Regions from separate parts of the Allobosea sp. NPDC055594 genome, predicted to be linked through region 1. Evidence: predicted binding sites of a transcription regulator. Region 1 holds the regulator's gene; the other holds the start of a gene.

Region 1 (4,208 bases):
GTGCGCACCACCGAGGACATGCTGCGCCTCGTCCCGGCGCCGCTGCGCGAGGCCGGCTCTGCGCTCGGCGCCCCGCCTTCGGTGGTCATCACCGCGATCACCTGGCGGGCCGCGAAGTCCGGCATGGTCACCGGCATCCTGCTGGCGCTGGCGCGCATCGCCGGCGAGACGGCGCCGCTGCTCTTCACCGCGCTGAACAATAATTTCTGGTTCTCGCCGACCCTCGTCGGCGGCGTCTCCAACCTGCCGGTGACGATCTATCAGTTCGCCTCGGCCCCTTACGAGAACTGGCAGCAGCTCGCCTGGGCCGGTTCGCTGATCATCACCGTCTCGATCCTTTTGCTCTCGCTTATCGCCCGGCGCATCGTGCGCGGCGGCAAGTGAGCACCACGTCCGATCGGAAGGAACATGTCGATGCTCTCGACCCTGGAACTCAGCCCGCAGGTCCTCGACGCCCAGGCGCCGATCCGGATCGCGGTGAAGAACCTCGATTTCTACTATGGCGAGCACAAGGCGCTGAAGAACGTCAATCTCAGCTTCCGTGACCGCCACGTCACCGCGCTGATCGGCCCCTCCGGCTGCGGCAAGTCGACCCTGCTGCGCATCTTCAACCGGATCTACTCGCTCTATCCGGAGCAGCGCGCCACCGGCGAGGTCCTGCTCGACGGCCGCAACGTCATCTCCAACGATGTCGACGTCAACGAGCTGCGCTCGCGCATCGGCATGGTCTTCCAGAAGCCGACGCCCTTCCCGATGTCGATCTACGACAACGTCGCCTTCGGCATCCGCCTCTACGAGAAGCCGCCGAAATCGGAGCTCGACGACCGCGTCGAGGGCGCGCTGCGCCGCTCCGCCCTGTGGGACGAGGTCAAGGACAAGCTGAAGAGCTCCGGCATGGGGCTCTCCGGCGGCCAGCAGCAGCGCCTGTGCATCGCCCGCACCATCGCCCAGAAGCCCGAGGTGATCCTGTTCGACGAGCCGACCTCGGCCCTCGACCCGATCTCGACCGGCAAGATCGAGGACCTGCTGGAGCAGCTGAAGAGCGACTTCACCATCGTCATCGTCACCCACAACATGCAGCAGGCGGCGCGCGTCTCGCAGTACACCGCCTTCATGTATCTCGGCGAGGTCGTCGAGTTCGACGCGACCAACACTATCTTCATGAACCCCAACAAGAAGCAGACGCAGGACTACGTCACCGGCCGCTTCGGCTGAGCCCTGCCGTTCCGCTCGCCCTCGAAGGATTCGCCCCGATGTCCGACCATATCGTCCGCTCCTATGATGCCGACCTCGAAGGACTGCGCCGCAGCCTGGCCGAGATGGGCGGCATGTCCGAGCGCATGCTCGGCGACTCCACCGTGGCGCTGGTGCGCCGCGACACGGCGCTGGCCCAGAAGGTCATCACCGCCGACCAGCGGCTCGACAACCTCCAGCGCGATGTCGAGGAGAAGGCGGTGCTGACCATCGCCCGGCGCCAGCCGCTCGCCAACGACCTGCGCGAGCTGATCTCGGCGATCCGCATCGCCGCCGACATCGAGCGCGTCGGCGACCTCGCCAAGAACATCGCCAAGCGCGCGGTCGCGATCTCCGGCCAGTTCTCGCCGCCGCACCGCGCCGTGGTCGGGCTCGAGCATATGAGCCGCCTGGTCCAGGCGCAGCTCAAGGACGTGCTCGACGCCTATGCCGCCAGCAACGAGCAAAAGGCGATGGAGGTCTGGCGCCGCGACGACGAGATCGACGCGCTCTACACCTCGCTCTTCCGCGAGCTCCTGACCTATATGATGGAAGATCCGCGCAACATCACCTTCTGCACGCATCTTCTGTTCTGCGCCAAGAACGTCGAGCGCATCGGCGATCACACCACCAACATCGCCGAGACGATCCATTACCTGATCACCGGCCAGTCGGTGGAGGAGAGCCGGCCCAAGCTCGACACCACCAACATCCTGGTCGACCTGCCCGCGGCCAATGGCTGAGCGGATGGGCGCCTGAGCGGAGGCTCGACATGCCTGCACGCATCCTGATCGTCGAGGATGAGGAGCCGCTGACCCTGCTGCTCCGCTATAATCTCGAGGCCGAGGGCTTCGAGGTCGACACCGTCGCGCGCGGCGACGATGCCGAGCTGCATTTGCGCGACCATACCCCTGACCTCGTCCTGCTCGACTGGATGCTGCCCGGCCTTTCCGGCATCGAGCTCTGCCGGCGCCTGCGCGCCCGGCGCGACACGGAGCGGGTGCCGATCATCATGCTGACGGCGCGCGGCGAGGAGACCGAGCGGGTGCGCGGCCTCGCCACCGGCGCCGACGACTATGTGGTCAAGCCGTTCTCACTGCCCGAGCTGATCGCCCGCATCCAGGCGCTGCTGCGTCGGGTCAAGCCCGGCCATGTCGTCGGCATGCTGACCGCCGGCGATCTCGAGCTCGACCGGACGACGCGGCGGGTGCGCCGGGCAGGCGCCGAATTGCATCTCGGTCCGACCGAGTTCCGCCTGCTCGAATTCCTGATGCAGGCCCCGGGCCGGGTCTATTCGCGGGCCCAGCTGCTCGACGCCGTCTGGGGCCGCGACGTCTATATCGACGAGCGCACCGTTGACGTCCATGTCGGGCGCCTGCGCAAGGCGATCACCCCCGACGACGCCAAGGACCCGCTACGCACCGTGCGCGGCGCCGGCTACGCCTTCGACGAGACGTTCGCGCGAAGCTGAGCGCCAAGTCTGCCCTCATCCTTCGAGACGCAATCTGCGATCGCTCCTCAGGATGAGGGCTGGAGGTTCGACGCTCCGCGTGGCGCGGCGACGATCACCGCTGCGCCGGCGAGGCAAAGGGCTGCGCCCGTGAGGTCGAAACGGTCCGGCGGCACCTTCTCGACCAGCCACATCCAGCCCAGCGACGCGACGATGTAGACCCCGCCATAGGCGGCGAAGGCCCGGCCGGCGGCGGCGCTGTCGATCAGCGTCAAGAGCCAGGCGAAGAGCGCCAGCGCCAGAAGCCCCGGCAGCAGCCACCAGGCCGATTTGCCGAGCTTGAGCCAGGCCCAGAACGAGAAGCAGCCGGCGATCTCGGCCAGCGCGGCCCCCAGATAGATCGCGAAACTGGTCATGGCGCTGCGGCGAAGCTGGCCGCGAGCCGGGCGAAGACCGGACGGTAGGCTTCCGAGGCGAGCGGCGACAGCTCGCGGGCCTCGGCGAGGTCGAACCAGCGGATCTCGCTGTGCTCGTCATTGCTGATCCGGGCTTCGCCCACCCAGCCGGTCACCGCGAACAGATGCCACAGAGCCGGGGTGACGCCGTCGCTCTCGGTCGTCTCGATGGTGGTCAAGCGCGTGAAGCTGGTCGGCTCGATACCGATCTCCTCCTGCAATTCGCGTCTCAGTGCCTGCTCGATCGTCTCGTCGGGCTCGACATGCCCGCCGATCGTGTCCCAGCAGGACGGTCTGTTGCGGCGATGCGGGGCTCTCAGTCCGAGCAGGATGTCTCCGCCCCGGATCGTCAGGGCGCAGGCATATTCGACGGGCGCGGGACGTTCTGCGGTGCGCATCGGCGTCTCTCCACCAATGGAAAAGCCGGCCCGAGGGCCGGCTTCAATTCTTCTACACAGGGGTGCCGGGTCAGGCGCGCACCTTGCTGCGGTCGCGGCGCCGGTCGGCCGCCGGCTGGTAGGCGATGCGGGCATGATAGCCGCAATAGGGCATGCCGGTCAGCGAGCGGCCGCCGCAGAAGCGGAATTCCGGCGAGGTCGGGTCGCCCATCGGCCAGCGGCACATATATTCGCGCAGGTCCATGATGGTGACGCGCTCGGAGAACGGGATCACCACCTCCTCGGCCGGGGCCGCCGGGACGTGCTCCGCTTCCGGTTCCGCCTCGATCTCCGGGACGAATTGCGGGGCGAGCGCCGTGTTGCCGCGGGTCATGCCGCCGCTCGCGGCGGCAGGGCTCGCCATCGGATGGGCCGGCGGACGCGTCGTCGGCTTGCGCGGGCGCGGCGCGGCCGAGCCGGGATTCTTGGCGCGGCCCGAAAGGCCGAGGCGGTGGACCTTGCCGATGACAGCATTGCGGGTGACGCTGCCGAGTTCGCCGGCGATCTGGCTGGCGCTCAGTCCGTCATTCCAGAGCTTCTTGAGCAGTTCGACGCGTTCGTCGGTCCAGGCTCCAGCTTCGCTCATCGATTTCACCTGTCTTCGTCATGCCTCGCCATAGCCCGGCGACGCAT
Region 2 (4,208 bases), 180 kb from region 1:
GGCGGTGGCGATCGCCGATCTGATGCTCTGGATCGGCTATCTGCAATGGCATCTGCGGACGCGGGCCTACGCGCCGCGCGAGCCGATCCTGCGGAAGCTGGCGCAGATCGTGCCCGGCGACGCGCTGCTGACCTGGGATGATTGGCCGGTGCCTTCGGTGGAGGCCGGCCGCGAGGTCGCGCCGGCCAATCCGCGTCCGCCGCCCTGGCCGGAGGCGGAGTTCATCGTCGGCAACCCGCCCTTCATCGGCGGCAAGGACCTGCGCCGGCGCCTCGGCGACGGCTATGTCGCGGCGCTGCGGCTGGCCTGGCCGCAGATGAACGAGAGCGCCGACCTCGTCATGTACTGGTGGGATCGGGCCGCCGCGCTGCTCACCGCACCGGGCACGGCGCTGCGGCGCTTCGGTTTCGTCACCACCAATTCGATCACCCAGCTCTTCCAGCGCCGCACGGTCGAGCGGCATCTCGATGCGCGGAGCCCGGTCTCGCTGCTGCTGGCGGTCGCCGACCATCCCTGGACCAAGGCCGGCAAGGACGCCGCCGCGGTACGCATCGCCATGACGGTGGCCGCCGCTGGCCAGCATGAGGGACGGCTGCTCGAAGTCATCGCGGAGACGGGTCTCGACAGCGATCAGCCGCAGATCGGCTTTGCTGAGCGGGCGGGCCGGATCAATGCCGACCTCACCATCGGTGCCGACGCCTCGCAGGCCCGGCCATTGCTTGCAAACGAGGCCCTGTGCTCGCCTGGCGTCAAGCTGCACGGGGCGGGCTTCATCGTCTCGCCGGACGCGGCGCAGGCGCTCGGCCTCGGCCGGCGGCCCGGGCTCGAAGCCCATATCCGGCCCTATCGGAACGGGCGCGATCTCACCGCCCGCCCGCGGGGCGCCCTGGTCGTCGACCTGCTCGGGCTCGATGCCGGCGAGGTCCGCGAGCGCTTCCCGGAGGTCTACCAGCACGTCAAGTTGACGGTGAAGGAGGCCAAGGATGCGACCGGCAGGCTTGTTGGCCGCGATGCCAACAACCGGCAGTCCTATCGCGATCTCTGGTGGGTCTTCGGGGAACCGCGCCGCGAATTGCGCCCGGCGCTTTCCGGCCTGCAGCGCTACATCGCAACGGTCGAAACCGCCAAGCATCGCGTCTTCCAGTTCCTCGACCAGGCGATCCTGCCGGACAACATGGTCATCGCGGTCGCGCTCTCCGACGCCTTCCATCTCGGCGTGCTGTCCTCGCACTTCCACGCGATCTGGAGCCTGCAGCAAGGCGGGACCTTGGAGGACCGGCCGCGCTATTCCAAATCGCGCTGCTTCGACCCTTTTCCCTTCCCCGACGCCACGGAGAGCCAGAAGCAGGTGATCCGCGAGCCGGCCGAGGCGCTCGACGCCTTGCGCAAGCAGGTGCTGGCGGCGCATCCCGGGCTGACGCTGACCGGGCTCTACAATGTCCATGACAAGATCCGGGCGGGTTTGCCGCTGACGCCCGGCGAGGAGAATCTCCGCGACCGCGGTCTCGTCCTGATCCTCGGCGAGCATCACGACGCCATCGATGCCGCGGTGGCCGCAGCCTATGGCTGGCCGGCCGATGCCGGAGCGGAGGAGGTGCTTTCCCGTCTGATCGCCCTCAACCGCGAGCGGCGCGGCGAGGAAGCGCGCGGCGCGGTGCGCTGGCTCCGGCCGGACTATCAGCGCCCGCGCTTCGGGGAAGGCGGGGGCATGGGCGAGCAGGTCGAGGCGGCCGAACTCTTGTCGCTGCCTACCGCCGCGGCCGGCCTGCCTGCCTTTCCAACCCAGCCGGTCGAGCGGGTCGCTGCCGTGCTCGCCGTCCTGGCCAGGGGCGGTGCGCCGCTCGATGCCGAGGCGATCGCCATGCAATTCCGGCAGGGGCTCAAGGTCCGCCCGGCCATTCGCGCCGTCCTCGTTTCGCTGGCGCGGGTCGGCGAAGTCTCGACGGCCGATGGCGGCAGGCGCTTCGGCCGCCGTTTCGCGGCGCAGGGTTAGAGCATTTTCGAGCGAAGTGGACACCGGTTCGCGTGAAGAAAATGCGATTGAAAAAGAGATCGAGCATTTCCGTGTTTCAGGGAAATGCTCAAAAACTGTCGCGCCAGCGTCACGCCGCTGTCGCGCGGCTGCAAACTCCGGGCGCGAAGCGGGGGCCTTCCGCTCTTCCCAACCCGGAGTCCTCCATGCGTCTGCGCCTCGCTGCCGTCCTGCTTCTCTCGTCCACCATGCTCGCCGGCGCTCAGGATGCGTCCCAGGGAGGCTCGAAGGAGTTCCCGGCCAAGCTGGTCGGTCACGCCTTGCTGCCGGCCAACACCATCATCCCGGCCCCGGCCGATGCGCCGGCCGACCTCAAGGTCTCCGGCAAGTTCATCACGCCCGGCAAACGCGTCGAGCAGGTCGGCACGGTGATGGGCACCTCGGTCGGGCGCCCGACCGGCCTTTCGACTCCCTTCGCCGGCCAGCCGGTGCAGGGCTTCTCTGGCATCCGTTCGCTGGGCAATGGCGAGTTCCTGGTGCTGACCGACAATGGTTTCGGAGCCAAGGCGAACTCGCCGGACGCGATGCTGTTCTTCCACCGCCTCAAGGCCGATTTCGAGGGCGGCAAGATCGAGCGCCTGGCGACCACCTTCCTGCACGATTCCGACAAGAAGGTGCCGTTCCGCATCGCCAATGAGGGCACCGAGAAGCGCTACCTGACCGGCGCCGATTTCGATCCGGAATCGATCCAGCCGATCGGCGACAAGATCTGGATCGCCGAGGAGTTCGGCCCCTATCTCATCCGCGTCGACCAGAGCGGCAAGGTCGAGGCGGTGTTCGAGACGCTCATCGACGGCAAGCCGGCCCGCTCGCCCGACCACTTCGCCGTCACCACGCCGGCTGCCCCGAACCTGCCGGTCGCGTTCAATGTCCGCCGCTCCAAGGGCTATGAGGGCATGGCGCAGTCGCCGGATGGTCGTTTCCTCTATCCGCTGCTCGAAGGCCCGCTCTGGAACGCCGAGACCAAGGGCAATGAGGAGCTCGACGGCAAGGAAGTGCTGCGCATCCTCGAATTCGACGTGCAGAACGAGAAGTGGACCGGCCGGTCCTGGTTCTTCCCGCTCGAGCAGAAGGGCCTCGCCATCGGCGACTTCAATATGATCGACAGCACTACAGCGCTGATCATCGAAAGGGATAACGGCGAAGGCACCGCCGACAAGGCCTGCGCTGCCGGCCAGAAGGGCCCGGACTGCTTCCACGACCTCGCCAAGTTCAAGCGCATCGTCAAGATCGAGATGAACGACGCCAATGTCGGCAAGGCCGTGCGCAAGATCGGCCATGTCGACCTGATGAAGATTGCCGATCCCGACAAGAAGGCGAAGCTGGGCGCCATCGACGGCGTGCTGCCCTTCCCCTTCTTCACCATCGAGAATGTCGACGTGGTCGATCTCGCCAAGGGCATCATCGTCGTCGGCAACGACAACAATCTGCCCTTCTCCTCGTCGCGCGACCCGAAGAAGGCCGACGACAACGAGCTGGTGCTGATCGAGGTCAAGGAACTGCTCGCCGCCAAGTGAGGCGCCAAACGAGGCGCTGAGCGCGCCGCAAAGCCGTCGCCGGGCTGCTCAGCCGATCAGCCCGGCCATGGCGACCACGACAGGCCCCATCAGCGGTAGCAGCACGTTCGAGATCGCATAGGTCACGGTGTAGCCGATCACCGGGATCGAGTTGCCGGCGAGCGAGACCAGGGCGCTGATCGAGGGCGTGCTGCAATGCTGGCCGGCAATGGCGCCGAGCAGGATCGGCCCCTCGATCCTGAGCAGATAATGGCCGATATAGAGCGAGGCCACCGCCGGCAGGGCCGAGACCAGGACGGAGAGCACCGGCAGGACGAGCCCGTATTGCTTGAGCAGGGCGAAGGCGTCCGGCCCGACCGAAAGCCCGACTGCGGCGATGAAGGTCGCCAGCCCGAAATCCTTCATGAAGGCGGCGGCCTCGGACGGGATCGCGCCGCTCTGCGGCCGGTGCATGTGCAGCCAGCCGAAGACCAGGCCGGAGACCAGCGCCCCGCCGCCCGTGCCGAGGGTGAGGTCGAGCGCCCCGATCTTCAGGCTGAGCTCGCCGAGCAGGAGCCCGGCGACGATGCCGAGCCCGAGCATGACGAAATCGGTCGCCGCGCTGGGCGAGAGCAGATGGCCGAGCTCCGGGCCGGCGCGGGCGATCGCATCCTCCGTAC

The links. Region 1 encodes PhoB, which activates phosphate uptake and scavenging genes when phosphate is short. Its sites were predicted from a motif close to TGTCATNNANCTGTCAT; they were not measured.
Region 2: the regulator PhoB is predicted to act here: its motif matches at 2,101-2,117, upstream of ACWGRX_RS10285 (esterase-like activity of phytase family protein).

The regions. Positions count from the first base shown of each region.
Region 1 covers NZ_JBSHIO010000004.1:341,141-345,348, reverse strand. The annotation lists gene pstA (phosphate ABC transporter permease PstA) at 1-384, shown strand, start outside; gene pstB (phosphate ABC transporter ATP-binding protein PstB) at 409-1,215, shown strand; gene phoU (phosphate signaling complex protein PhoU) at 1,254-1,976, shown strand; gene phoB (phosphate regulon transcriptional regulator PhoB) at 2,006-2,704, shown strand; gene ACWGRX_RS11150 (YnfA family protein) at 2,752-3,099, opposite strand; gene ACWGRX_RS11145 (NUDIX hydrolase) at 3,096-3,536, opposite strand; gene ACWGRX_RS11140 (GcrA family cell cycle regulator) at 3,607-4,161, opposite strand.
Region 2 covers NZ_JBSHIO010000004.1:157,051-161,258, reverse strand. The annotation lists gene ACWGRX_RS10290 (class I SAM-dependent DNA methyltransferase) at 1-1,993, shown strand, start outside; gene ACWGRX_RS10285 (esterase-like activity of phytase family protein) at 2,179-3,549, shown strand; gene aspT (aspartate-alanine antiporter) at 3,598-4,208, opposite strand, start outside.